Regions from separate parts of the Brenneria sp. L4-2C genome, predicted to be linked through region 1. Evidence: predicted binding sites of a transcription regulator. Region 1 holds the regulator's gene; each other region holds the start of a gene.
What was found. Region 1 encodes CRP, which controls carbon source genes, mostly activating them, when cyclic AMP is high. Its sites were predicted from a motif close to ATGTGANNNNNNTCACAT; they were not measured.

Region 1 (5,999 bases):
GTTTTCACGAACCCATATCAACTTCCAGCGGGTTCCCACCGTGGACACCTCCAACCCCTTCGCGGCCAAATCCATCCCTTCGCTGGACGAGAGCTTTGTGGTGATCCATTTTCAGGGGCTGGACAATATTGATTATCCCTATCTGCTGGCGATGTTGCAGGGATCGTTTATTTCCCATATCAACACGCTGGTCGTGCCGGGCGGGAAGATGGGTCTGGCGATGGAATTAATTATGGCGCCATTGGTTCAGCGTTTGCTGGAAGGGAAGAAAATCGAATAGTCGCTCGAAAAAAAGCACGGCGGCAGAAACCAGGTCGCTACCGTGCCTGCTCCGGTTCAACGCGGTTATGCCAATTCCCGGACCTCATGGCTGTGGGTCACCTCTACCGCTTTAGCCAGCATCAGCGCCACGGAGCAATAGCGCTCCGCAGACAGCGCGACCGCGCGTTCTACGGCTTTCTCGGTCAACCCTTTGCCGGAGACGATAAAATGCAGGTTGATATGGGTAAACAGACGCGGCGCCTCCGCTTTCCGCTGCGACGTGAGTTTAACCTCGCAGTCGGCAACATCGTTGCGCCCTTTTTGCAATATGGACACCACATCAATCGCGCTGCATCCGCCCACCGACATCAATACCATTTCCATTGGACTTGGCGCTTTATCCCCCGAATTTCCATCCATTAAAATCTGATGTCCGGAAGATGATTCGCCAAGGAATGTTAAGCCTTCAACCCACTTCACTCGAGCCTGCATGGTACCCTCCGCTAAAAAATTTTTGAAAATTTATATCGTTACTGTACAAAATCATCTGATAACCAGAGCTTTATCATGCTGAAGTGAGACAACACAAGACACGTCCTTCAAGCTGTGTTAAAAACAAGAACAGTATCTGCCTTATTCTGGACAAACTCAGATGCCGGGGAGATGATGACGTCGCCAAATAAAGGCTCCAGTATATTCCCTGACGTCGTTCTGCCTACACTGAATTTGAACTTTTAACAGTAAATACGCCGTACAGGGAACTCTGAGCCCTGTGAATTGCGCAGTGACTGACAACAGAGGATGATATCGAATGGTTCTCGGCAAACCGCAAACAGACCCGACTCTTGAATGGTTCCTTTCTCATTGCCATATCCACAAGTACCCATCGAAGAGTACGCTTATTCACCAAGGTGAAAAAGCAGAGACGCTTTACTACATCGTGAAAGGCTCCGTCGCCGTGCTGATCAAAGATGAAGAAGGCAAGGAAATGATTCTTTCTTATCTGAATCAGGGCGATTTTATCGGCGAACTCGGCCTGTTTGAGGAAGGTCAGGAGCGCAGCGCCTGGGTGCGGGCGAAAACAGCGTGTGAAGTTGCTGAAATTTCTTATAAAAAATTCCGACAACTGATCCAGGTTAACCCCGATATCCTGATGCGCCTGTCGGCTCAGATGGCCAGCAGACTGCAAGTGACTTCAGAAAAAGTCGGCAATTTGGCTTTCCTCGACGTAACGGGGCGTATTGCTCAGACCTTGTTGAACCTGGCGAAACAACCGGATGCCATGACCCACCCGGACGGCATGCAAATAAAAATCACGCGTCAGGAAATCGGCCAGATTGTCGGCTGTTCACGCGAGACCGTAGGGCGGATACTTAAAATGTTAGAAGACCAAAATTTGATCTCCGCACATGGTAAAACCATTGTGGTTTACGGCACTCGCTAAACCACAATAATTACCCGACGACAAAAAAGCGTGAGAAAATCTCACGCTTTTTTTTATCCGATATATTTATCAACGATAATATTATTATTCAAAAATAAACAATCCCAATTCAATTGAGCGAATTTATCAAATCCGCTCAATATGAGAAGGGAGGCTGGTTCGGGAATCCAATCAGGGCAGGACTTTCGCTGACTGGATTACAATCGGTTTGGCGGGCACATTTTGATACGGGCCGACGTTTTCAGTCTGCACCTGGGCAATTTTATCCGCCACCTCCATGCCTTTGACTACCTTGCCGAACACCGCATAGCCGAAATCGCGCTGACCGTGATCGAGAAACGCATTGTCTGCCACGTTGATAAAGAATTGACTGGTGGCGCTGTCTTTTTCCGCCGTACGCGCCATCGAAATAGTGCCGCGCAGATTGCGTAACCCATTATCCGCTTCGTTAACGATCGCAGCGTTGGTCGCTTTCTGCTTCATATCGCTGGTGAAACCGCCCCCTTGAATCATGAAGCCGGGGATAACCCGATGAAACGTCGTCCCGTTATAAAAACCGCTATTAACGTACTCGACAAAATTCTTCACCGAAACCGGTGCTTTTTGATTATCCAACGCCAGTTCAATATTTCCTGCCGATGTGGTCAGTAAAACATGCGTGGTGCCGGAAGCAGCAAACGCTGGAGAAAAAGCAGTGAGTGATATAAAGGCTGCCGCCGCAACCAGAGTACGTTTGAGCATGAGAATTCCTTTTTGAAGAAATCGACTACAGAAAGCGTAGTGATTGTATGTATCCGCACTCCTTAGCGCCACCCATTTACTTTTTTTTACGTATGGCCGGCATACCGTAACCCATTGTTAAATACCGTGCGGCGTTATGCCGACCTTATCGCATGAGAAAGAAGCGGCATGTCTGCCGGTGATGTCGCCTGAACAGGTATTTCGAATAATAGAACGCCTTTCGGTTCAATCCGCGGCCATGCTGGGATACCGATACCAACGTCCAGTGAATTATTGGTCACCAGCCCATTGAAAAAACAGCAATTTCGCCTATATGATGGTCGCGGCCTGCAAAATGAGTCCCCACCCGCCGCAGATGAGGACATCCAGGTTAACAACGGCAGTGTGTCACTGAAACCTTATCCATCGCTGACGGCGGATAAACTATCACCATCGACATCGCTCCTCCGTATTCCGTCCCGACGGCAGGCGGTTTTATCAACCTAAATTTACCAAGAGGCACCACATGGATTTCCTGCCAATATTCTGTCAGTTACGCGATAAGCCTTGTTTATTGGTGGGCGGTGGAGAAGTGGCCGAACGTAAAGCCAGGTTATTATTGGATGCCGGCGCCATTCTTACGGTGAACGCCATCAGTTTCAACGAGAAATTTATCCGCTGGCAGGACCAAAAGCGGGTGACGCTGGCGCAGGGTTCCTTTGATCCCAAACTGTTAACCGGCACATGGCTGGTGATTGCCGCCACTGACGATCGTGAAACCAATCAACAAGTTTACGACTACGCCAGTCAGCAACAGATTTTCTGCAACAGCGTGGATGACGTTCAGAGCGCCAGCTTCATTATGCCTTCCATTATTGACCGTTCTCCCCTGATGGTCGCCGTATCGTCCGGAGGAAGCGCGCCGGTACTGGCGCGGATATTGCGTGAAAAACTGGAAAGCCTCCTGCCGCTGCATCTGGGTCAGTTGGCCGCCTTTGCCGGGAAACTGCGTCAACGCGTGCAAAACCGCTTCAGAAAATCGGATACCCGCCGGCGTTTCTGGGAAAAACTGTTTATCCACGATCGGCTGATGCAATCGCTGGCCAATAACGATACCGCCAGCGTCCAGCAGCTCACCGAGCAGTTGTTCTCCGAACCGCTCGATGACAGAGGCGAAGTGACGCTGGTGGGCGCCGGTCCTGGCGATGCCGGTCTGTTAACGCTGAAAGGCTTACAGAAACTGCAACAGGCCGATATCGTGGTTTACGATCGTCTGGTGTCGCAAGGCGTGCTTAACCTGATCAGGCGCGATGCCGAGCGTATTTTTGTCGGTAAACAGTTGGGGCATCACTGCATTCCCCAGGAACAGATTAATCAGCTATTGCAGGAAAAAGCGCTGGCGGGAAAACGGGTTGTACGCTTGAAAGGCGGCGATCCGTTCATATTCGGCCGCGGCGGCGAAGAGCTGGAACATCTGCAACAAGCCGGGATCCCGTTCTCGGTGGTGCCGGGAATTACCGCCGCATCCGGTTGTTCAGCCTATAGCGGCATTCCATTGACGCACCGCAATTACTCGCAAGGCGTACGGTTAATCACCGGCCACGTCCAACATAACACCGAGCTCGATTGGGCTAGCCTGGCAGCCGAAAGACAAACGCTGGTGTTTTACATGGGGCTTCAGCAGGCTGATTATATTCAGCGGAAATTGATAGAACAGAAACTCCCGGAGACCGTACCGGTGGCGCTGGTCGAAAACGGCACTTCCGCGACGCAGCGGGTGTTCACCGGACAGCTTTCCCAACTTGGGGAACTGGCAAAACAGGCCGTCAGTCCGAGCTTGATCATTGTCGGCGACGTTGTCGGTCTGAGAGAGAAACTGAACTGGTTTACTCAGCGTTCGGAATGAACCCCATCCCGGATGGATGTGTTCCCGCCGCTGCCGCGGTAATGGGAGAAAAGCGAAAGGGCTGGAGAATATCGCCAGCCCTTTTTTAGCCTTCAGCGCAAGAGGTTACGGGCGGCCGACAAACCCAACCGCTTCATACACTTTCTTCAACGTTTCCTGCGCGCGCGCGCTGGCCTTTTCCGCCCCGTCACGCATGATTTGTTGTAATAAGACCTCGTCATTGCGGAAGTGGTGATAACGCGCCTGCAAGTCCGTCAGCATGCCGGATACCGCATCGGCGACCGCGCCTTTGAGGTGGCCGTACATCTGGCCGCTGAATTCCTGCTCCAGTTCGGCAATGGTTTTACCGGTTACCGCAGACAGGATATCCAGCAGGTTGGAAACCCCCGCTTTATTCACCACGTCATAACGCACGACGGGCGGCTCATCCGAGTCCGTGACCGCGCGTTTGATTTTCTTCACCACCGATTTAGGATCTTCCAGCAGGCCGATAACGTTATTGCGGTTATCGTCCGATTTGGACATCTTTTTGGTCGGTTCCAGCAAAGACATCACCCGCGCGCCCGACTTCGGAATAAACGGCTCGGGAACCCGGAAAATATCGCCGTAAAGCGAGTTAAAGCGCTGGGCGATATCACGGCTCAGCTCCAGATGCTGTTTCTGGTCTTCGCCCACCGGCACCTGCGCGGTTTGATATAACAGAATATCCGCCGCCATCAGCACCGGGTAATCAAACAGACCGGCATTGATATTTTCGGCATAGCGCGAAGATTTATCCTTAAACTGCGTCATACGGCTCAGTTCGCCGAAGTAAGTGTAGCAGTTCAGCACCCAGCTCAGTTGGGTATGCTCAGGGACATGCGACTGAACGAAGATGGTGCTCTTTTGCGGATCGATGCCGCAGGCCAGATACAACGCCAGCGTATCCAGCGAGGCTTTTCTCAACTGTTGCGCATCCTGACGCACGGTGATGGCGTGCAGGTCGACGATACAGTAGATGCAATCGTAGTCATCCTGCATATTGACCCACTGACGCAACGCACCCATGTAGTTACCAATGGTCAGTTCACCAGACGGTTGTGCTCCGCTAAATACAATGGGCTTGCTCATACTAATGCTTCCTGATTTTTTGAAGATGACGACCCGACGAGGGGCAATAAATCGGCAAAACGGTCCAGCACAATATCCGGATGACTCAACTCGATCGCTTCACCATAGTTATATCCATAGGTCATGCCGACGCATGGGCAGCCGGCAGCCTGGGATGCCTGAATATCATTACGAGAATCGCCGACGAACAGCAATTCGCTCGCGCGCAATCCCAACTTGCCCAATACCAGATACAGGGGAGCCGGATGCGGCTTTTTAGCGATGACATCATCACCGCCGATAATAAGGGAAAAATACGCGTCAATGCCCAACGATGCCAGTAACGGCGCAACAAACGGCGTCGGTTTATTGGTCACGATCGCCATCGGCAACCCTTGCGCGGCCAGTTGCGCCAGCGTCTCTTTAACCTGGGGAAACAGCTCGCTGCCGCTATCGACGGTTTGCGCGTAATAACTGTCGAACGTCTCACGGGTAGTACGGATCCGCTGCGGCGTCGGCTCCACGCCGGCCCAATTCAGCGCTCGTTCAACCAGAACATCGGCGCCGTTGCCAATCCAG
Region 2 (5,999 bases), on a different contig from region 1:
GTGGTTGAACCGGTCTTCGGGCTGGATGTGCGCTTTGCGGCGCAGCGGGAAGACTGGAGTCGGCAGGATGTGTTCGCCGCGCAGCCCTATATGCAATTCGGCGTCATCGCCGATGAACAACTGCACCCCGCTATCGGTGGTAAAACGGCGGATAACCTGTATGCCGTCGGCGCGGTGTTGGAAGGGTTCGATCCCATTACGCAAGGGTGCGGCGCGGGCGTCTCGATGCTGAGCGCGCTGTATGCGGCCGACCTGATCCTGAAGGAGGGCCACGCATGAGTTTGCCGGCCGACAACAGCTTCGAAAATTGCATCAAGTGTACGGTGTGTACCACCTATTGCCCGGTATCGCGGGTTAACCCGCTCTATCCGGGGCCGAAACAGGCCGGCCCGGACGGCGAGCGGCTGCGTCGTAAAGATCCGGCCTTGTATGATGAAGCCCTGAAATATTGCACCAACTGTAAACGCTGCGAAGTGGCCTGTCCGTCGGACGTCAAAATCGGCGATATCATTCAGCGCGCGAAAGCCGGTTACAGCACGCACAAGCCTTCGTTGCGCGATGCCATTCTTAGCCATACCGATCTGATGGGCGCCGTCTCCACGCCTTTCGCCCCGTTGGTGAATACCGCCACCGGTCTGAAGCCGGTGCGTCAGCTATTGGATAAAGCGTTAAAAATCGACCATCGGCGTCAGTTGCCGAAGTATTCCTTCGGCACTTTCCGCCGCTGGTATCGCCGGCAGGCGGAAACGCAGCGGCATTACCCCGAACAGGTCGCCTACTTTCATGGCTGCTACGTTAACTATAACCATCCTCAACTGGGTAAAGATCTGATCCGGGTATTTAACGCGCTGAATGTGGGCGTTCAACTGCTCAGTAAAGAGAAATGCTGCGGCGTGCCGTTGATTGCCAACGGGTTTCACGACCAGGCGAGAAAGCAGGCGCGGGTAAATATCCAATCGCTGGATGAGGCGATCAACGGCAAGTCCATGCCGGTGGTGGCGACCTCGTCCAGCTGCGCTTTCACGCTGCGCGACGAGTATCCGCATTTGCTGGACGTCGATACGCGCGCTGTCCGCGACGGCATTGAGCTGGCGACGCGTCAGCTCTACCGCCTGCTGGAAGAACAGGGAAGAGCATTGCCGTTACGCCCGCTGGCGCTGCGGGTGGCGTATCATACGCCCTGTCATCTGGAGAAAATGGGCTGGACCGCCTATACGCTGGCGCTGTTGCAGCGCATTCCCGGTATTGAGCTTATTGTGCTGGATTCCCAGTGCTGCGGCATTGCCGGCACCTACGGTTTCAAAAAGGAAAATTACGCCACCGCGCAGGGCATCGGCGCGCCGCTGTTTCGTCAGATTGAGGAAAGCGGCGCCGATGTGGTGATCACCGACTGCGAAACCTGTAAATGGCAGATCGAAATGTCCACCGGCAAGCCGTGCGAACATCCGATTACGCTGCTGGCGCGGGCGCTGATTCAGGCGTGAAGGGGCAGGGAAGCCCATGATAAAAAAAACCTAAACACCACCGCGCCTCTGCTCCGGAAAAGCACGGTAATGCTTAGGTTTTTGGCCGGCGTGACAAAACAGGCTAACGCAGTATAAAAAACAGACTACTCCGGCAATATAGCCGTCTGAAACGAGAAAACCGTGAACCCATCCACGGTTTTTCGCCCGCAGGTTTTACACCGGCGGTAAATCAAACAGCAGGATCTCGCTCTCTTTGTCGGCATGAATCGACAGCCTGTCTTCATCCCAAACGGCGAAAGCATCGCTGATGCCCGCCTGATGACCGTTGACGGTCACACTGCCGCGCACGACCTGGATCCAGACCCTGCGTCCGGCCTGCACCGGATAAATCGACTGTTCCTGCGCTTGCAGCGCCCAGCGCCACAGCGTCATATCCTGAAAAACCTTGAGCGAACCGTCACGGGCATCCGGCGACAGCACCCGTTGACGCCCCTGCGGCATGTCAAAACGCTTTTGCTCATAACGCGGCGTCAGTCCGGCTTTTTCCGGAATAATCCAGATCTGATACAGATGCAGCAACTCATCGCGGCTGGCGTTGTATTCCGAATGGCGAATCCCCGTACCCGCGCTCATGATCTGAAACTCGCCGGCCTGAATCTGCGCCTTGTTGCCCATGCTGTCCTGATGCTCTACCGTGCCGTTCAGCACATAGGTCAGAATTTCCATATCTTTATGCGGGTGCGTGCCGAATCCTTGCCCGCCTTCAATCCGGTCTTCATTGATGACGCGCAACGCCGAGAAACCCATGAACTCCGGCTCGTAATAATCCGCAAACGAGAAGGTGTGCCAGCTATCAAGCCAGCCATGATTGGCATGTCCGCGCTGCTGCGCCTTACGTGAATAGATCATGTCAGCGTCTCCCGTATATTCGTTACGTAAAGTCTAACGGGTCGCCGGGAATAAGATAGCGTAAAAAATTTAACGTTCCGTTCAAAAAATTTCCGGGAGACATTGCTGGCGGGGTGAATCACAGGCAAAAAAAAAAGCCAGCACCCGAGCTGGCTAAAATAAATACTGGAAGCAATGTGAGCAATGTCGTGCCTTCGCGGTAAAACCGACATCGTGATGTGAATATCATCCACATAAGCATACTTATCGGCTCCCCCGGAACGCACTGCAATAATAATCATTATCATTCTCGTCTGTAAAGCGTTTTTTATAAGAGGCTTTCGGATCATTCCCCTGAGCTCGTCGCGATGTGCGATTTTTCATGGCGCGCGTTTGCGTTGCGCCGACGGCGTTTTTATGCGCGGCAGCGCGGCAAAACGCCGCTCCTGATATGCCCTGAGCGCTTTTTTTGCTAGACTCCCGCTCAATATTTGCAGGCGTGCTCCGTGGATGATGAAGAAGAAAAGACCGGTTCTCCAGGATGTTGCCGATCGGGTGGGCATTACTAAAATGACGGTGAGCCGTTATTTACGTAATCCGGCTCAGGTTTCCGCGGCATTGCAGGAAAAGATAGCCATCGTGCTTGATGAGTTGGGCTACATCCCCAATCAGGCGCCCAATATGCTCGCCAGCGCCACCAGCCGGGCGATTGGCGTTCTGCTGCCGTCGTTGACCAATCAGGTGTTTGCGGAAGTGCTGCGCGGCATTGAACGCGTCACCGATGCTCACGGGTATCAAACCATGCTGGCTCACTACGGTTATCATCCCGAAAAGGAAGAGCAGCGGCTGATGTCGCTGTTGGCTTATAACATCGACGGTCTGATTCTGGCCGAGCGTTTTCATACCGATCGCACCCGGCAGATGATTGATGTCGCGGGTATTCCCGTGGTGGAACTGATGGATTCGGTTTCTCCCTGTCTGGATATGGCGGTGGGGTTTGATAATTTCGAGGCGGCCCGGCAAATGACCCTGCATATGGTTTCGCTGGGATACCGCCATGTCGTTTATCTGGGCGCGCGGCAGGATGAGCGTACCATCACAAAATGTCGCGGTTATGAGCAGGCCATGCGGGATCGCCAACTGGCGAGCCACAGCGTGATGAGCGATTTGCCCTCATCCTATTCGCTGGGCGGCGAATTGCTGCGGCAGGCGCAGACCGAGTATCCGCAGGTCGATAGCGTTTTTTGTACTAACGACGACCTGGCCGTCGGCGCGATGTTTGAGTGCCTGCGCCAGGGATTGCGCGTGCCGCAGGATATGGGGATCGTGGGCTTTCATGGTCACGACATCGGTCAGACGACGGTGCCGAAGCTGGCCAGCGTGCTGACTCCCCGCGAGCGCATGGGACAAATCGGCGCGGAACGCCTGCTGCAACGCTTGCGGGGCGAACATGTTGAACCCGCCATGGTCGATGTGGGATTCACGCTGCTGGATGGCGGCAGCATTTAACGGCGGCCCCGCCACGGAATGTCACGCCTGCCGACGGCCGCGCAGCGCCTCGACGCAGCGGTTGACCACCTCCTCCATACTGCCGTCGATGTCGACCGTCAGCACGTCGGGTTCGTCGACGCCCGGCTCTTCCAGCGCGTCAAACTGGCTTTTTAGCAGCTCGGTCGGCATGAAATGTCCCGCCCGGGCTGTGTGCCGCGCCAGGATAAGATCAAAGCCGCCTTTGAGATAGAGAAAGGTCATTCCTTCATTATCGCGGCGTAAGCGCTCGCGGTAGCGTTTCTTCAATGCCGAACAGACGATGATGCCGGTTTCGTTTTTGTGATACAGACTGTAGGCGGCGTCGTTCAGGCGTTCCAGCCAGGGCGCGCGGTCTTCATCATTCAACGGCGTACCGCCGGCCATTTTCTGAATATTGGCGCGCGGATGCAGATCGTCGCCGTCAATGAACTTCGCATGCAGCGCCTGGGCAAGCCTGACGCCTACCGATGATTTCCCACTACCTGAGACGCCCATAAGAATAATGCTCTGGCCTGGCATAATTTGATCTCCATCCCAAAATGTAAATTAAATGAAACATATCAGTATCCGATCTTAACATGTTACCGATATCATGTTACCGGTATCAAATGGCGCTGTGACCTATCTCACAAACAATCAATCCCCCTGTCGGGGGATTGAAAGGATAATAAACATGACAGAAATTACATCTGCTTATAGTGCCGGCGTGCTGTTGCTGATTGCGGTAGGCGCAGTGGCCTTGTTACTCGTGCTGGTTATGCGTTTTAAAGTCCATGCCTTTCTGGCGCTGGTATTAGTCAGCCTGTTAACCGCGCTGGTAACAAAAACGCCTTATGAAAATATCGTCCCTACGTTACTGAGCGGCTTCGGCGGTACGCTGGCGTCGGTCGCCTTGCTGGTCGGTCTGGGGGCGATGATCGGACGTTTGCTGGAGATCACCGGCGGCGCCAATGTGTTGGCGGATACGCTGATCAATAAATTCGGTGAGCATCGGGCGCCGTTTGCGTTGGGTATCGCCTCATTGTTGTTCGGTTTCCCCATCTTTTTCGATGCCGGCCTGGTCGTTATGCTGCCGATCATCTTCAGCGTGGCGAAGCGTTTTGGCGGTTCAACCCTGAAGTACGCGCTGCCCGCAGCCGGGGCATTTGCGGTCATGCATGCGTTACTGCCGCCTCATCCGGGGCCGGTCGCCGCCAGCGAACTGCTTGGCGCCAATATTGGTCTGCTGGTGATCGTCGGTCTGATTATCGCCTTTCCAACCTGGTATCTGGGGAGCTATCTGTTCGGTCTGTGGGCGGGCAAGAAGTTCCATGTACCGCTGCCTTCCACCTTTCTGGAAGAGGTCAAGGCCGATGAACAACATACGCCGCCCTCGTTTTCAGTGGTATTGAGCGTGCTGTTGCTGCCGCTGGTATTGATCTTTCTCGATACCGGACTGAATACGCTGACGGTCATGGGGGTGATCACCGGCGACAACGCGGTGGTGCAGTTCCTGCGGATGTTGGGGAAAACCCCGGTGGCGCTGCTGATCACCGTGCTGTTTTCCCTGATCATGTTCAGCGGACAGCGCAGCCGCAAGCATCTTAATAATGTGTGTGACGGCGCGTTAGGCCCGGTATGCTCCATTATTCTGGTGACCGGCGCCGGCGGTATGTTCGGCGGCGTCTTGCGCGCCAGCGGTATCGGTACGGCGTTGGCCGATATGCTGGCTGATAACGGAATGCCGGTGATTGTCGCCGCGTTCGTGGTCTCCGCCGCGTTACGTATCGCCCAGGGGTCGGCCACCGTGGCGTTGACGACCACGGCGGCGCTGATGGCGCCGGCGGTGGCGGCGACCACCGGGCTAAGTCAGTTCGATCTGTGCTTCATCGTCATCGCCATCGCCGGCGGCGCGACGGTGCTGTCGCACGTGAACGACTCCGGCTTCTGGCTGGTCGGGCGTTTCCTGGAAATGGATGAGAAAACCACGCTGAAAACCTGGACGGTGATGGAAACGCTGATCGGCACCATTGCCTTCCTGTTGGCCGCGCTAGGCAGTATTTTCCTCTGATGATCCGACGGCGTGGCGGTAAGGTATGCCGCCACGGCCGTTGTTTCACAGCCGCATATACGCCC
Region 3 (5,999 bases), on a different contig from region 1:
CAGCAGAAAACGCATTGCGCCCCTATAGCGGAAGGACGGGGTGAGGCCCCGGAAGGTCGTTGTCAGGGGGCTGAAACCGTGCAGGCACCGACGAATGGAGAAAGTCCGCCGTCAACCGCATGGCTGATGGAAGCCATCTGTGAACCCGTCAATCTCAGGCAAGCCCTGAAAAGAGTAAAGGCCAATAAAGGCGCGGCAGGTGTAGACGGTATGAGCGCAAGCGAACTGCCGGACTATCTGAAGCATCACTGGCTGGAGCTGAAAGCGCAACTGCTGTCCGGCAGTTACCGCCCATCCCCTGTGAGAAGAGTCTCCATCCCGAAACCCGGCGGCGGCGAACGCCTGCTGGGTATTCCGGCGGTGGTGGATCGCTTTGTCCAGCAGGCGACGATGCAGGTGTTGCAGAGGCAGTGGGACAGCATGTTCTCTGAGCACAGTTACGGGTTCCTGAAAGCAGGCGTGATGGAAGCAGAGCTGGTAATGCCGATGACGGAAGGGACGCCGCAGGGTGGACTGCTGTCGCCGTTGTTATCGAATCTGCTGCTGGACGACTTCGACAGGGAACTGGAGAAACGCGGGCTGAAGTTCGCTCGTTACGCAGATGACTGCAACATCTACGTGAAAAGTGAACGGGCAGGTAACCGTGTGATGGCGGGGCTGACGCGCTGGCTGAGCCGGAAGCTGAAGCTGAAGGTCAACGCGAAGAAGAGTGCGGTAGCGCGCCCTGACACGCGTAAGTTCCTGGGCTATAGCTTCAGAACGGGCAGGAAGGTGTGGTGCGTGGTGTCGCCGGAGTCGGTAAAGCGGTTCAAAACGCGGGTAAGGGCGCTGACGGGGCGTAACACGGGAAGGAGTCTGGAGCAGCTAATCCGGCCGTTGAAGCGATACCTGACGGGATGGAAAAGCTACTACGGTCTGAACCAGTGGCCGTCGCTGATGCGCCCGCTAAACATGTGGATAAGGAGCAGGCTACGCTGCGTCCTGTGGAAACAGTGGAAAACAAGCCGCAGGCGCTTCGAAGAGTTACGTGTTCGCGGAATAGGGAAAGAGCTTGCGGTGCAGACGGTGGGAAGCTGCCACAGTCTCTGGCGAATAAGCTGTAGTCCGGGGCTGAATATGGCATTACCAAACAGTCTGTTCCTGAAACTGGGCCTGCCGGAGTTATAGTCAGGTGACGATAAACTGAACTGCCCCGGAAATCCTGGAGACTAAACTTTTTGAGAGAGGTAAACAGGATGACCAAAAATATGCGTTTTTCCCCTGAGGTCCGTCAGCGGGCCGTCCGTATGGTTCTGGAAAGTCAGAGCGAATACCATTAATTATGGGCAGCCTTCAACTCCATTGCCCCAAAGATTGGCTGCTCGCCGGAGATGCTCCGCACCTGGATTCGCCATCATCTGGAGAAACGCAGCCTGCGTCACTAGCGCGATGAGCGACTGAAGGTGGATATACGGCGGGTGTACGATGAAAACCACAGTGTATATGGAGTACGCAAAGTTTGGCGCCAGTTGCGTCAGGAGGGTATCAGCGTGGCCAGATGCACGATCACTAGGCTGATGAAGGTCATGGAGCTTGCTGGTGTGCGCCGGGGTAAAAAAGTGCGCACCATGGTTAGCCGGAAAGACGTTGCCGCAGGTGACCGGGTGAACTGCCAGTTCGTGGTAGAACGGCCGGAGTAGGTGTGGGTGGCTGATTTTACCTACATGTGCACCCGGCAGAGCTTTGCATACGTGGCCTTCATTATCGACGTGTTCGCCGGTAGTATGGGGTTCGTCGTCGATGGAAACGACGTTCGTGCTGGACGCCCTGGCGCAGGTGTTGTGGTTCAGATGCCCCTGCGGTGGCACTATCCATCACAGTGATAAAGGCTCCCAGCATGTGTCGCTGGCGTACACGCATCGGTTTAAGTATGCAGAATTTCTGGTATCGACCAGCAGCACGGGTGACTCATACGACAACGCGATGGCAGAAAGCATCAACGGACTTTATAAAGCGGAGGTGATCTATCGTAAGAGCTGGAAAAACCGCGCCAAAGTGGAGTTAGCCACGCTGGCGTGGGTGGACTGGTATAACAACAGACGATTACTGGAACGACTGGGTCATATCACGCAGGCAGAAGCAGAACAGGCATATTACGCTTCCATCGGAAACGGTGATCTGGCAGCCTGAGTTCAAAGACAAAATACTCTCCCGGAAAACCGGGGTGATTCAGTAACCAATCCTGCATACGATAATTTTAGTGATTTTTTTTAAAACATGATATTGAGCTAGACATCATTCATGAATTGTGAAATGCAAGCCCTATGCCACTGGCTTATATTCCTTAAAAAGGAATATAAGCTGAATTAAAAAAGTCACAATCAGAAATGCTCACGTTTATTGTAGAGACATTCAGTGTAACAATTATTATCCGGATTTTTTGAATTGGGTTGCTCAAAAAATTTAGGGAGTTTCAGTTATACTTATCTATGTCAACAGTTTTCTCGTTCACCACAATCAGTTCCACATCATTCGCTTCAATAAGTTTTAGTATGTTTTGTGGGGGGAGTTTATCTGTAATAATATGGTCAATGTCCGACCAGGTGCATGACTGATACATCAGTTGAGTGTTGAATTTGCTAAATGAGGTAATGCAGATAACCTTTTTTGACTGTTTCGCCATGGCTACTTTTTGCAGTGCATCAAGTTCCGTATCTGTTGTTATTCCTGCTTCAGATAATGCGCTGACGCCAATAAAAGCTTTGTCAGCATGGTATCTTTTAATTTGCTCTATGGTTGTATTGCCTAATATAGCATGAGAGTAATCATCAAATCCCCCTCCCAATATGGATATGCTGATCCCTTTTTTTCCAATAATCTCACTTAGTACTTCAATAGAGTTTGTAATAACACATACCGATGAGGGTAATTGGCGAGCAAGGGCCACAGATGTGGTGCCGGCATCAATGAAAATGATATCTTTATCATTAATGTTTTTTGCAGCCCAAGCTGAAAGTAGTGCTTTTTCAGGGCTACACTGTGTACGTTTAACATAAGGGTATTCAACACGTTTTTCTGCCAGAATAGCGCCGCCACGGATGCGCATAATATGCGGGAGTTGAGCAAGTTTAACTAAATCCCGGCGAGCGGAATCAGACGAAATATTATATTGCTGGCAGATGTAATCAAGAGTCACTTTTCCCTGCATTTTGATTAGCTCTTCTAACTCGATTAACCGTTCTTCTTGTGTCATTAACATATTCCATTCTTTTTATATGTAAGGATAGCCGATTGATATTATCTGATAACGTTGTCTGCGTACATGGACGATTGGTAGGCCGGATACTTGTGTTCTCAATGTAGCCTTCCATTCATTCACTTAAAAACACTTAACAATGCACCTGTGTATAGTTAAAAAACAACTTATTGCGAAATAAATTAAGTGAATACTTAATTTTATGTGATTTTTATCACAAATAAGTAATGAATTGTAAGTGCTCCATCTTTTTTGCGTATCTTATCACGGAATCCCCTTGTCCGTGCTGCCAGTATGCAAATGTCATACAGATGCATGTAACCCGAGAGGACATACACGATTTACCAGATACTCTGGTGTACAGGGGAATCCCACCGGTTCATCTAATGTGTCGTGGTTGAAATAGATCGCCTTTGTCACTTACTTATCTTTCTATAAAAAGAGGGCTGAACGATGAACAAAATTTTCCTGTGTTGTGCGGCTGGTATGTCGACAAGTATCGTCGTAAATAAAATGAAACAAGTTGCCAGTTCTAAATGTATTGAGGCGGAAATTATTGCCGTGGCGATGGAAGAATTTGAATCGACCATTCCACATTTTGATTGTTGTCTGTTAGGACCACAAATTAAATATAAGTTTGAGGAATTTAAAATCATTGCGCAGCGTGAAGGTAAACCTATCGCCATTATCAGCAATATGGATTACGGCATGCTCAAAGGCGAAAAAATCCTTGATGATGCACTGAAACTGATCCGCGACGCTAAAACCAACCCAGTGCAATAATTTTACAGGGTATTATTATGTCGAACGCATTTTTTAATTTTATTGAAAATAAAATCACGCCCGTTGCCGCTATCGCCGGAACACAACGCCATATAATGGCGGTGCGCGATGGTTTTATTGGCGCTATGCCCTTTATGATCGTTGGCTCTTTTTTACTTATTTTTGCTTTTCCGCCTTTTTCGCCGGATACCTCGTTCTTTATTGGTAAGCTGTGGTTATCCGTTGCCCAAGAGTATTTTAACGAAATCATGACCCCCTACCACATGACGATGGGGATCATGGCCTGCTATATCAGTGCGGGGATAGCTTATAACCTGGCGCAAACCTACAAGCAGGATACTTTTTCCTGCGCAATGCTCTCCCTGATGACCTTTCTCCTGATCTCGTCGCCCTATAAAGAGGGTTCACTCCCCGCGGCCTTCCTCGGCGGATCGGGGATTTTTACCGCGATTCTGGTGGGAGTATTCTGCGTCGAACTGGTCCGCATCCTGAAGGTATATAACATCGGTATTAAGTTGCCAGAACAGGTGCCGGATAAAATTCGCCACTCCTTTAATCTGCTAATCCCGGCGATTGTTATTATTTGCACGATTTATCCGTTGAACGTGGTGCTACAGCATCAGTTTGGCATGCTGTTGCCGGAGATCATCATGACTGCCTTCACCCCGCTGATTTCGGCGGCGGACTCCTTACCGGCGGTTCTGATTGCGGTCTTACTCTGCCAGGTATTGTGGTTCTCAGGCATCAACGGTGGGGCGATTGTCGTCGGCATTCTGCAACCGTTCTATCTGATCAACCTCGGACTGAACCAGACGGCGCTAGCCAACGGTTTGCCTATTCCGCACATTTTCGCTGAAGCATTCTGGGCTTTCTTCATCAATCTCGGTGGCTCAGGTGCCACCCTGGCGCTGGTTCTTCTCTACATGCGCAGTAAAGCGGTGCACCTTCGTGCTATTGGTAAGCTGTCGGTGGTGCCGGTCTGCTTCAACATCAACGAACCGGTCATCTTTGGGAGCCCGGTGGTGATGAACCCCGTGCTCTTTATCCCCTTCATTATCGCCCCGGTGGTGAACGCCGTCATCGCCTGGTTTGCCACCACCAGCGGCCTTATTGCCAAAGTGATCTCGCTAGTTCCCTGGACCACGCCCGCTCCGGTTGGCGCAGCATGGGGGGCTGGTTGGGTCATGAACAACACACTGTTAGTTGTGGCGTTGATTGTTATCGACATATTTATCTACCTGCCTTTCTTCAAAATTTACGAAAAGCAGCTTCTTGAGCAGGAACAAGATCAGGAAGTGGCAACGGCATAAGCCGTTCCTCCCGCCTTCTTATATTGAGTGGAGACAGAACATGGATATGGAATCAACGGTAATGGAATTGATCATCAATGCAGGGGAATCGCGCAGCTATGCGATGGAGGCTCTGCGTGCCGCCAAACGTGGCGAGTGGGAGCAGGTAGCGGCGAAACTTTCTGCCTCAGCGCAAGCCTCAAAACGTGCGCACGATGTTCAGACCATGTTGATTGGTCTGGACGAAGGGTGCGGCAAGGTGCAGGTCAATCTGGTGCTGGTCCATGCGCAGGATCACATCATGACCTCCATGTTGGCACGTGAGCTGATTGAGGAAATCATTGACGTCCAGCGTCAGTTACAGCGTTAACCCTTTCTTCTTACTGGAGTAAAACATGACATTTCCAAGTGGTTTCTTGTGGGGCGGCGCGGTTGCGGCCAACCAATGTGAAGGGGCCTGGAACATTGACGGCAAAGGGCCGAGTATCCAGGATGTCACCCCTCAAGGGGTGATGGGACCGATGACGGCACAGCCGACGGAAGATAACCTGAAGCTTACAGGGATCGATTTTTATCATCGTTATAAAGAAGACATTAAACTCTTTGCCGAAATGGGGTTTAAGATTTTTCGCACCTCAATTGCCTGGTCGCGTATCTTTCCCAATGGTGATGAACCGCACCCCAATGAAGCG
Region 4 (5,999 bases), on a different contig from region 1:
AATGTTTTATAGCCCGCCTGCTTCATCAAATTCATCAGCGAGGGTTTGGTCAGATACACCTCCGGGTTCTGCTCGTCGGCAAAAGTGAGCGCCTGTTGCAGAATTTCAATGGTGTAAGGCCGAGAGGTCACCACATCTTTAAATACCACCAGATTCGGATCGGACTGGCTTAACGCATCCAGACGAGGCGTCGTCGGACGCGGATAACCATACAGGCTCATGCGGCTGCTGGTGGTTGACTCACCGATCACCAGCACCAGCGTGCGCGGCGTATCGCCATTGGCGTCTTTGAGATTGGCCAGCGGCGGCAGCGCCGCGTTTTGCTGCAACATCGCTTCCATGCTGTTTAATTGCTGGCGGTATTCCATATAGCTGCTCATAAATTGCCAGGGCGCCGTGGTCGCCATTCTATCGGCCAGATAGCTGACGGTATCTTGCAAAGACCCTTTCTCAACAATGATATTTTTATAGGCGGGAATGCCAAAAAGCGCGGTAATAATCACCAGGATGGCGACAGCGCGACGCCCGATGGGCAAATAAACCGGCCGCACCTTTGTCCATAAGAAAAATGCCGCTACGGTATAAACCAGCAATACGCCAACCACTTTCAGGCTAAAGTACTGGCTCATATACTCGCCGGCTTCCGTCGTATTCGATTCGAACATCACGAACAGTATACTTTGCGAGAATTCCTGTTTATAAATCGAATAATACCCGAGAGCCACCACGGAAGAGGCCCAAAGTACAATGCCCAGGACTGCCGTAATGATTCGGGTTTGACGCGGGAAAATAAATACCGGGACAAGCCAAAATAAACTGTAAATCAGCGCGTCTCTTAATCCATTAAACCCGCTGTGGCCGCTCAATAAAATTGATAGTTGCAATACCGCGGAAAAATACCAGAAAAACAGTAAAAGCCATCCCAACGCGCCCCAACTGAAGCGCTTTTTCATTAAAAAATCAGACATTTATTTTATTCCAAACACTTAAATTAATTAAAATTCCCACAAGCCTCGCCATATGAGCCTTTCAGAAAACATCTGTTTTTTGATCATCGATTTTTTATTAGAGAGTAACCGCGCGTTATCATTAGGCTGCCTGATAATCAATACGACGTAATATCGTTAAGCAAACCTCGACTTGAAAAAATAAGCGTTTTATCCGTGCTCTCGACAAAAAAAACGGCCCTCGAAAGGGCCGTCTTATGTCGAAAAATCTTATGCTGTTAACTGTTAACAGTCAAATAATGTCTTTTTCGATGTAATACGCTTAGGCATCCGCAGGACGACGACGCGGCGCCGCATCACGGTTGAAGCTACGTCCTCCGCGACGCTCGCCGGCAGCATTCCCGTCACGGCGTTCGCCGTTACTATAGGAACGACGCGGCGCGCTGGCGGGACGATCGCCGGCAGGGCGACCGCCACGGCGTTCGCCATTCCCGCGGTCATGCGGTTTGGCATCGCCCAGCAACTGCATGTTCATCGGTTTGTTCAGGATACGGGTGCGGGTAAAGTGAGAGAGCAAATCACCCGGCATGCCTTTCGGCAACTCGATCGTTGAGTGGGAAGCAAACAGCTTGATATTGCCGATATAGCGGCTGCTGATATCGCCTTCGTTGGCAATAGCGCCAACGATATGGCGAACTTCCACGCCGTCGTCGCGTCCGACTTCAATACGATACAGTTCCATATCACCCACATCCCGGCGCTCGCGACGCTGCGGACGCTCGCCATCACGACGACGATCGCCGCGCGCATCGTCACGATCGCGGAATTCACGACGCGGACGACGATCGAAGACCGGATCCGGCGGCAGAATCAGCGGACGTTCGCCCTGCGCCATTTTCAGCAACGCCGCAGCCAGAGTTTCGATATCCAGCTCTTCTTCAGGCTGCAATTTGGACAACAGCGCACGGTACATATCCAGATCGCTGCTTTCCAGCTGCTGTTGAACTTTGGCGGCAAACTTCGCCAGACGGCGTTGTCCCAGCAGTTCAGCATTCGGCAGTTCGACTTCAGGAATGGTCAGCTTCATGGTGCGTTCGACGTTACGCAGCAGACGACGCTCACGGTTTTCAACAAACAGTAATGCGCGACCGGCGCGACCGGCGCGACCAGTACGACCGATGCGGTGGACGTAAGACTCGGCATCCATCGGAATATCGTAGTTAACCACCAGGCTGATACGATCAACGTCCAGACCACGGGCAGCCACATCGGTGGCGATCAGAATATCCAGACGGCCATCTTTCAGACGCTCCAGCGTTTGTTCGCGCAAAGCCTGGTTCATGTCGCCGTTTAATGCCGCGCTGTTGTAACCGCTGCGTTCCAGCGCTTCGGCCACTTCCAGCGTGGCATTTTTAGTACGGACGAAAATAATCGCCGCATCAAAATCTTCCGCTTCCAGGAAACGCACCAGCGCTTCATTTTTACGCAGGCCGTGGACAGTCCAGTAGCTCTGACTGATATCCGGGCGAGTGGTGATGCTGGACTGAATGCGCACTTCCTGCGGATCTTTCATGAAGCGACGCGTAATGCGACGAATGGCTTCCGGCATCGTCGCGGAAAACAGCGCGGTCTGATGTTCCGCCGGGATCTGCGCCATGATGTTTTCCACATCTTCAATAAAGCCCATACGCAACATTTCATCGGCTTCATCCAGCACCAGTCCGCTCAGGTTGGACAAGTCCAACGTGCCGCGCTTCAGGTGGTCCAGCAAACGTCCCGGCGTACCGACCACGATCTGCGCGCCGCCGCGCAAAGCGCGCAGCTGGACGTCGTAACGCTGGCCGCCGTACAGAGCAACCACGTTCACGCCGTGCAAATGTTTAGCAAAATCATTACAGGCTTCGGCAACCTGTACAGCCAATTCGCGCGTTGGCGCCAGCACCAGCATCTGCGGCGCTTTTAATTCGGGTTTGAGATTGTTCAGTAATGGCAGCGCAAATGCCGCTGTTTTACCACTACCGGTCTGCGCCATCCCCAGCACATCGCGACCACTCAATAAATGAGGAATACACTCCGCCTGAATCGGCGATGGTTTTTCGTAGCCCAAATCGGTAAGGGCATTAATAATGGGGGCGGACAGCCCCAGATCAGCAAAAGAGGTTTCAAGCTCAGTAGTCATGTACACGTGCCTCATAAATGGCGGCCAGTCTACATAACTCGTCGAGAAAATTTTCAGTCATTTTCATTGAAAAGTGTGAACCGGCTCAAATTGGATTAAAAAGCGAACAAAAAAGCCCTCACCCGCTAAGGTGACAACCGTAGTTTTAAGGCGATAGTATTGTTCGTCAGCTATTGCTGGTCCGATTCTGATAGGTCGTCTTGCTCTTGGCCCAATAGCGCCAATTCCAACAATGCATAGCGGTGCTCAACAAAATTGTGAACGTTGTTGGCAACCGTCAGCTTGAACAGCGCCAAAGCGGTGTTCTTGTCCCCCAGACTTAGGTAGTGCTTACCTAAATAGAAGTCAGTTTCACTGAGATGCTCAGCGAGCGAAGTGTTATCCGTAGCCTCTTCCTGCAAACGGCTCATCAGCACTTTTTCGCTGATACCGTCCAGGTAGAATTCGACAATATTCCATCCCCACGGCCCTTTCTGCGCCCCGTCATAGCGTTTCTGCAACGCTACTTTGGCCGTCTCCGGATTGATTTCTCGCTCCGCAAGGTACAGCCACAACGAACGGAAAGGATCATTTGGATCGTCTCGATAAAACGCCAGCAGATCATCCTGCGCTAACAGGTAACGACCGCCATAGTACAAAGCGATGCCCCGGTTTAAACGCGCGTAATTGTAAGTTGGATCAAGCTCTAGTACAGAATCAAACGCTTCATAGGCAGCATCAAAATTGCCTGCCTGCGTTAAGTAAATACCCAGATAGTTAAAAACTTCCGGCATATCAGGGCGGATCGATAACGCTTGTGAAAAATCATTTCGCGCTAATGCTCGCAACCCTAAACTATCATACAGCACTCCACGCTCATATAATAGCTGTGCTCGCTCATCATCGGTGAGTGCCCGGCTGGCAAGAATTTGTTCCATGCGCGCCAGAATCACTTCCTGCTGTAAAGTAGGCTGTAATGGAATTGCCAACACTGCGTCTTTACGCCAATCCGTGTTGCTGCATCCTGCCAGCATAAGAGCTGTCGCAACATAACACCAGCGCAAGAAAGGCTTCATTTCCCACTCCCGAAGACAAACATTGGATGAACATCCTGTCCCGGTTTGCTCAATGTAAGGACGTCCGCTCCTTACGATCACGGCTCCTTAAAGGAGCCGTACTACTGTTTTTAACAGTTATTCTCCCTCAGAAGGCGCGACTGCCGCTTCCTGAGGTTGAGCATTTGCTTCTTTAATGCTTAAACGTACGCGGCCCTGGCGGTCGACTTCCAGTACCTTGACCGGTACTTCCTGACCCATTTGCAGGTAGTCGGTCACTTTTTCAACGCGCTTGTCGGCGATTTGAGAAATATGCACCAGACCTTCTTTACCGCCGCCGATGGCGACGAAAGCGCCAAAGTCAACGATACGCGTGACTTTACCTTGATAGATACGGCCCACTTCGATTTCAGCCGTAATCTCTTCGATACGGCGAATCGCGTGTTTGGCTTTCTCGCCGTCGGTAGAAGCAATCTTCACCGTACCGTCATCTTCGATCTCGATGGTGGTGCCGGTTTCTTCCGTCAACGCACGGATAACCGAACCGCCTTTACCGATAACGTCTTTAATCTTATCAGTACTGATCTTGATGGTGTGGATACGCGGGGCAAATTCGGAAATATCGCCGCGCGGCGTGCTGATAGCCTGTTCCATCACGCCCAGAATGTGCAGACGGGCGCCCTTGGCCTGATTCAAGGCAACCTGCATGATTTCGCGGGTGATACCTTCGATTTTAATATCCATCTGCAACGCGGTGATGCCTTCGCGGCTACCGGCTACTTTAAAGTCCATATCGCCCAGATGATCTTCATCGCCCAGAATATCGGACAGTACGACAAAGTTCTCGCCTTCTTTAACCAGGCCCATCGCGATACCCGCGACAGCGGCTTTAATCGGCACGCCGGCATCCATCAATGCCAGAGACGCGCCGCAAACGGACGCCATGGAAGAAGAACCGTTGGATTCCGTAATCTCGGAAACCACACGCACGGTGTACGGGAACTCATTGGCTTTCGGCATAACCGCCAGAACGCCGCGTTTCGCCAGACGCCCATGACCGATTTCACGGCGCTTCGGCGAGCCGACCATACCGGTTTCCCCAACGGAGTACGGAGGGAAGTTATAGTGCAGCAGGAAGCGATCGGTGCGTTCGCCGGTCAGTTCGTCGATGTTCTGCGCATCACGCTCGGTACCCAGCGTAGCGGTAACCAGCGCCTGCGTTTCGCCACGGGTGAACAGCGCGGAACCATGTGTACGCGGCAATACGCCGGTGCGCACATCCAGACCGCGGATCATGTCTTTTTCGCGACCGTCGATACGCGGCTCGCCGCGCAGCACGCGGCTACGAACCACGTTTTTCTCTACGCTGCCCAGGATGTCCTGGATTTCGCCGGCGTCCAACGTTTCATCTTCAGCTAACAGAGCGGCTTCTACATCGGATTTGATAGCATCAACCTGCGCGTAGCGTTCCTGTTTTTCCGTGATGCGGTAAGCATCGCCCAGGCGCGCTTCCGACAACGCGGCGACACGCTGCTGCAAAGACTGGTTGATTTCCGGCGCCTGCCAGTCCCACTTCGGTTTACCGGCTTCGGCGACCAGCGCATTGATGTTTTCGATAACAACCTGCTGTTGCTCATGGCCGAACACCACGGCGCCCAGCATTTGCTCTTCACTTAACAGATCCGCTTCGGATTCCACCATCAGTACCGCGCCTTCGGTACCGGCGACTACCAGATCCAGACGACTCTCTTTCAGTTCGTCGGTAGTCGGGTTCAGCACGTACTGATCGTTCAGGTAACCGACGCGCGCCGCGCCGATCGGGCCGCCGAACGGGATGCC

Region 2: the regulator CRP is predicted to act here: its motif matches at 4,405-4,422, upstream of ABRZ26_RS19450 (GntP family permease).
Region 3: the regulator CRP is predicted to act here: its motif matches at 3,438-3,455, upstream of ABRZ26_RS11505 (PTS sugar transporter subunit IIB).
Region 4: the regulator CRP is predicted to act here: its motif matches at 3,200-3,217, upstream of yrbN (protein YrbN).

The regions. Positions count from the first base shown of each region.
Region 1 covers NZ_JBEIAC010000026.1:19,345-25,343, reverse strand. Annotated here, with positions in the region: gene ABRZ26_RS22735 (phosphoribulokinase) at 1-280, shown strand, start outside; gene ABRZ26_RS22730 (OsmC family protein) at 346-753, opposite strand; gene crp (cAMP-activated global transcriptional regulator CRP) at 1,073-1,705, shown strand; gene ppiA (peptidylprolyl isomerase A) at 1,877-2,446, opposite strand; gene cysG (siroheme synthase CysG) at 2,952-4,331, shown strand; gene trpS (tryptophan--tRNA ligase) at 4,437-5,441, opposite strand; gene ABRZ26_RS22705 (phosphoglycolate phosphatase) at 5,438-5,999, opposite strand, start outside.
Region 2 covers NZ_JBEIAC010000017.1:28,204-34,202, forward strand. Annotated here, with positions in the region: gene glpB (glycerol-3-phosphate dehydrogenase subunit GlpB) at 1-279, shown strand, start outside; gene glpC (anaerobic glycerol-3-phosphate dehydrogenase subunit GlpC) at 276-1,484, shown strand; gene ABRZ26_RS19435 (pirin family protein) at 1,680-2,375, opposite strand; gene gntR (gluconate operon transcriptional repressor GntR) at 2,868-3,863, shown strand; gene ABRZ26_RS19445 (gluconokinase) at 3,885-4,403, opposite strand; gene ABRZ26_RS19450 (GntP family permease) at 4,558-5,934, shown strand; gene ABRZ26_RS19455 (YhgN family NAAT transporter) at 5,980-5,999, opposite strand, start outside.
Region 3 covers NZ_JBEIAC010000006.1:139,057-145,055, reverse strand. Annotated here, with positions in the region: gene ABRZ26_RS11520 (reverse transcriptase domain-containing protein) at 1-1,167, shown strand, start outside; partial or broken gene ABRZ26_RS11515 (IS3 family transposase) at 1,236-2,169, shown strand; gene ABRZ26_RS11510 (DeoR/GlpR family DNA-binding transcription regulator) at 2,453-3,232, opposite strand; gene ABRZ26_RS11505 (PTS sugar transporter subunit IIB) at 3,689-4,018, shown strand; gene ABRZ26_RS11500 (PTS sugar transporter subunit IIC) at 4,036-5,328, shown strand; gene ABRZ26_RS11495 (PTS lactose/cellobiose transporter subunit IIA) at 5,369-5,677, shown strand; gene ABRZ26_RS11490 (glycoside hydrolase family 1 protein) at 5,703-5,999, shown strand, end outside.
Region 4 covers NZ_JBEIAC010000005.1:147,186-153,184, reverse strand. Annotated here, with positions in the region: gene ABRZ26_RS10220 (phosphoethanolamine transferase CptA) at 1-968, opposite strand, end outside; gene ABRZ26_RS10215 (DEAD/DEAH family ATP-dependent RNA helicase) at 1,270-3,126, opposite strand; gene yrbN (protein YrbN) at 3,116-3,187, opposite strand; gene nlpI (lipoprotein NlpI) at 3,297-4,181, opposite strand; gene pnp (polyribonucleotide nucleotidyltransferase) at 4,299-5,999, opposite strand, start outside.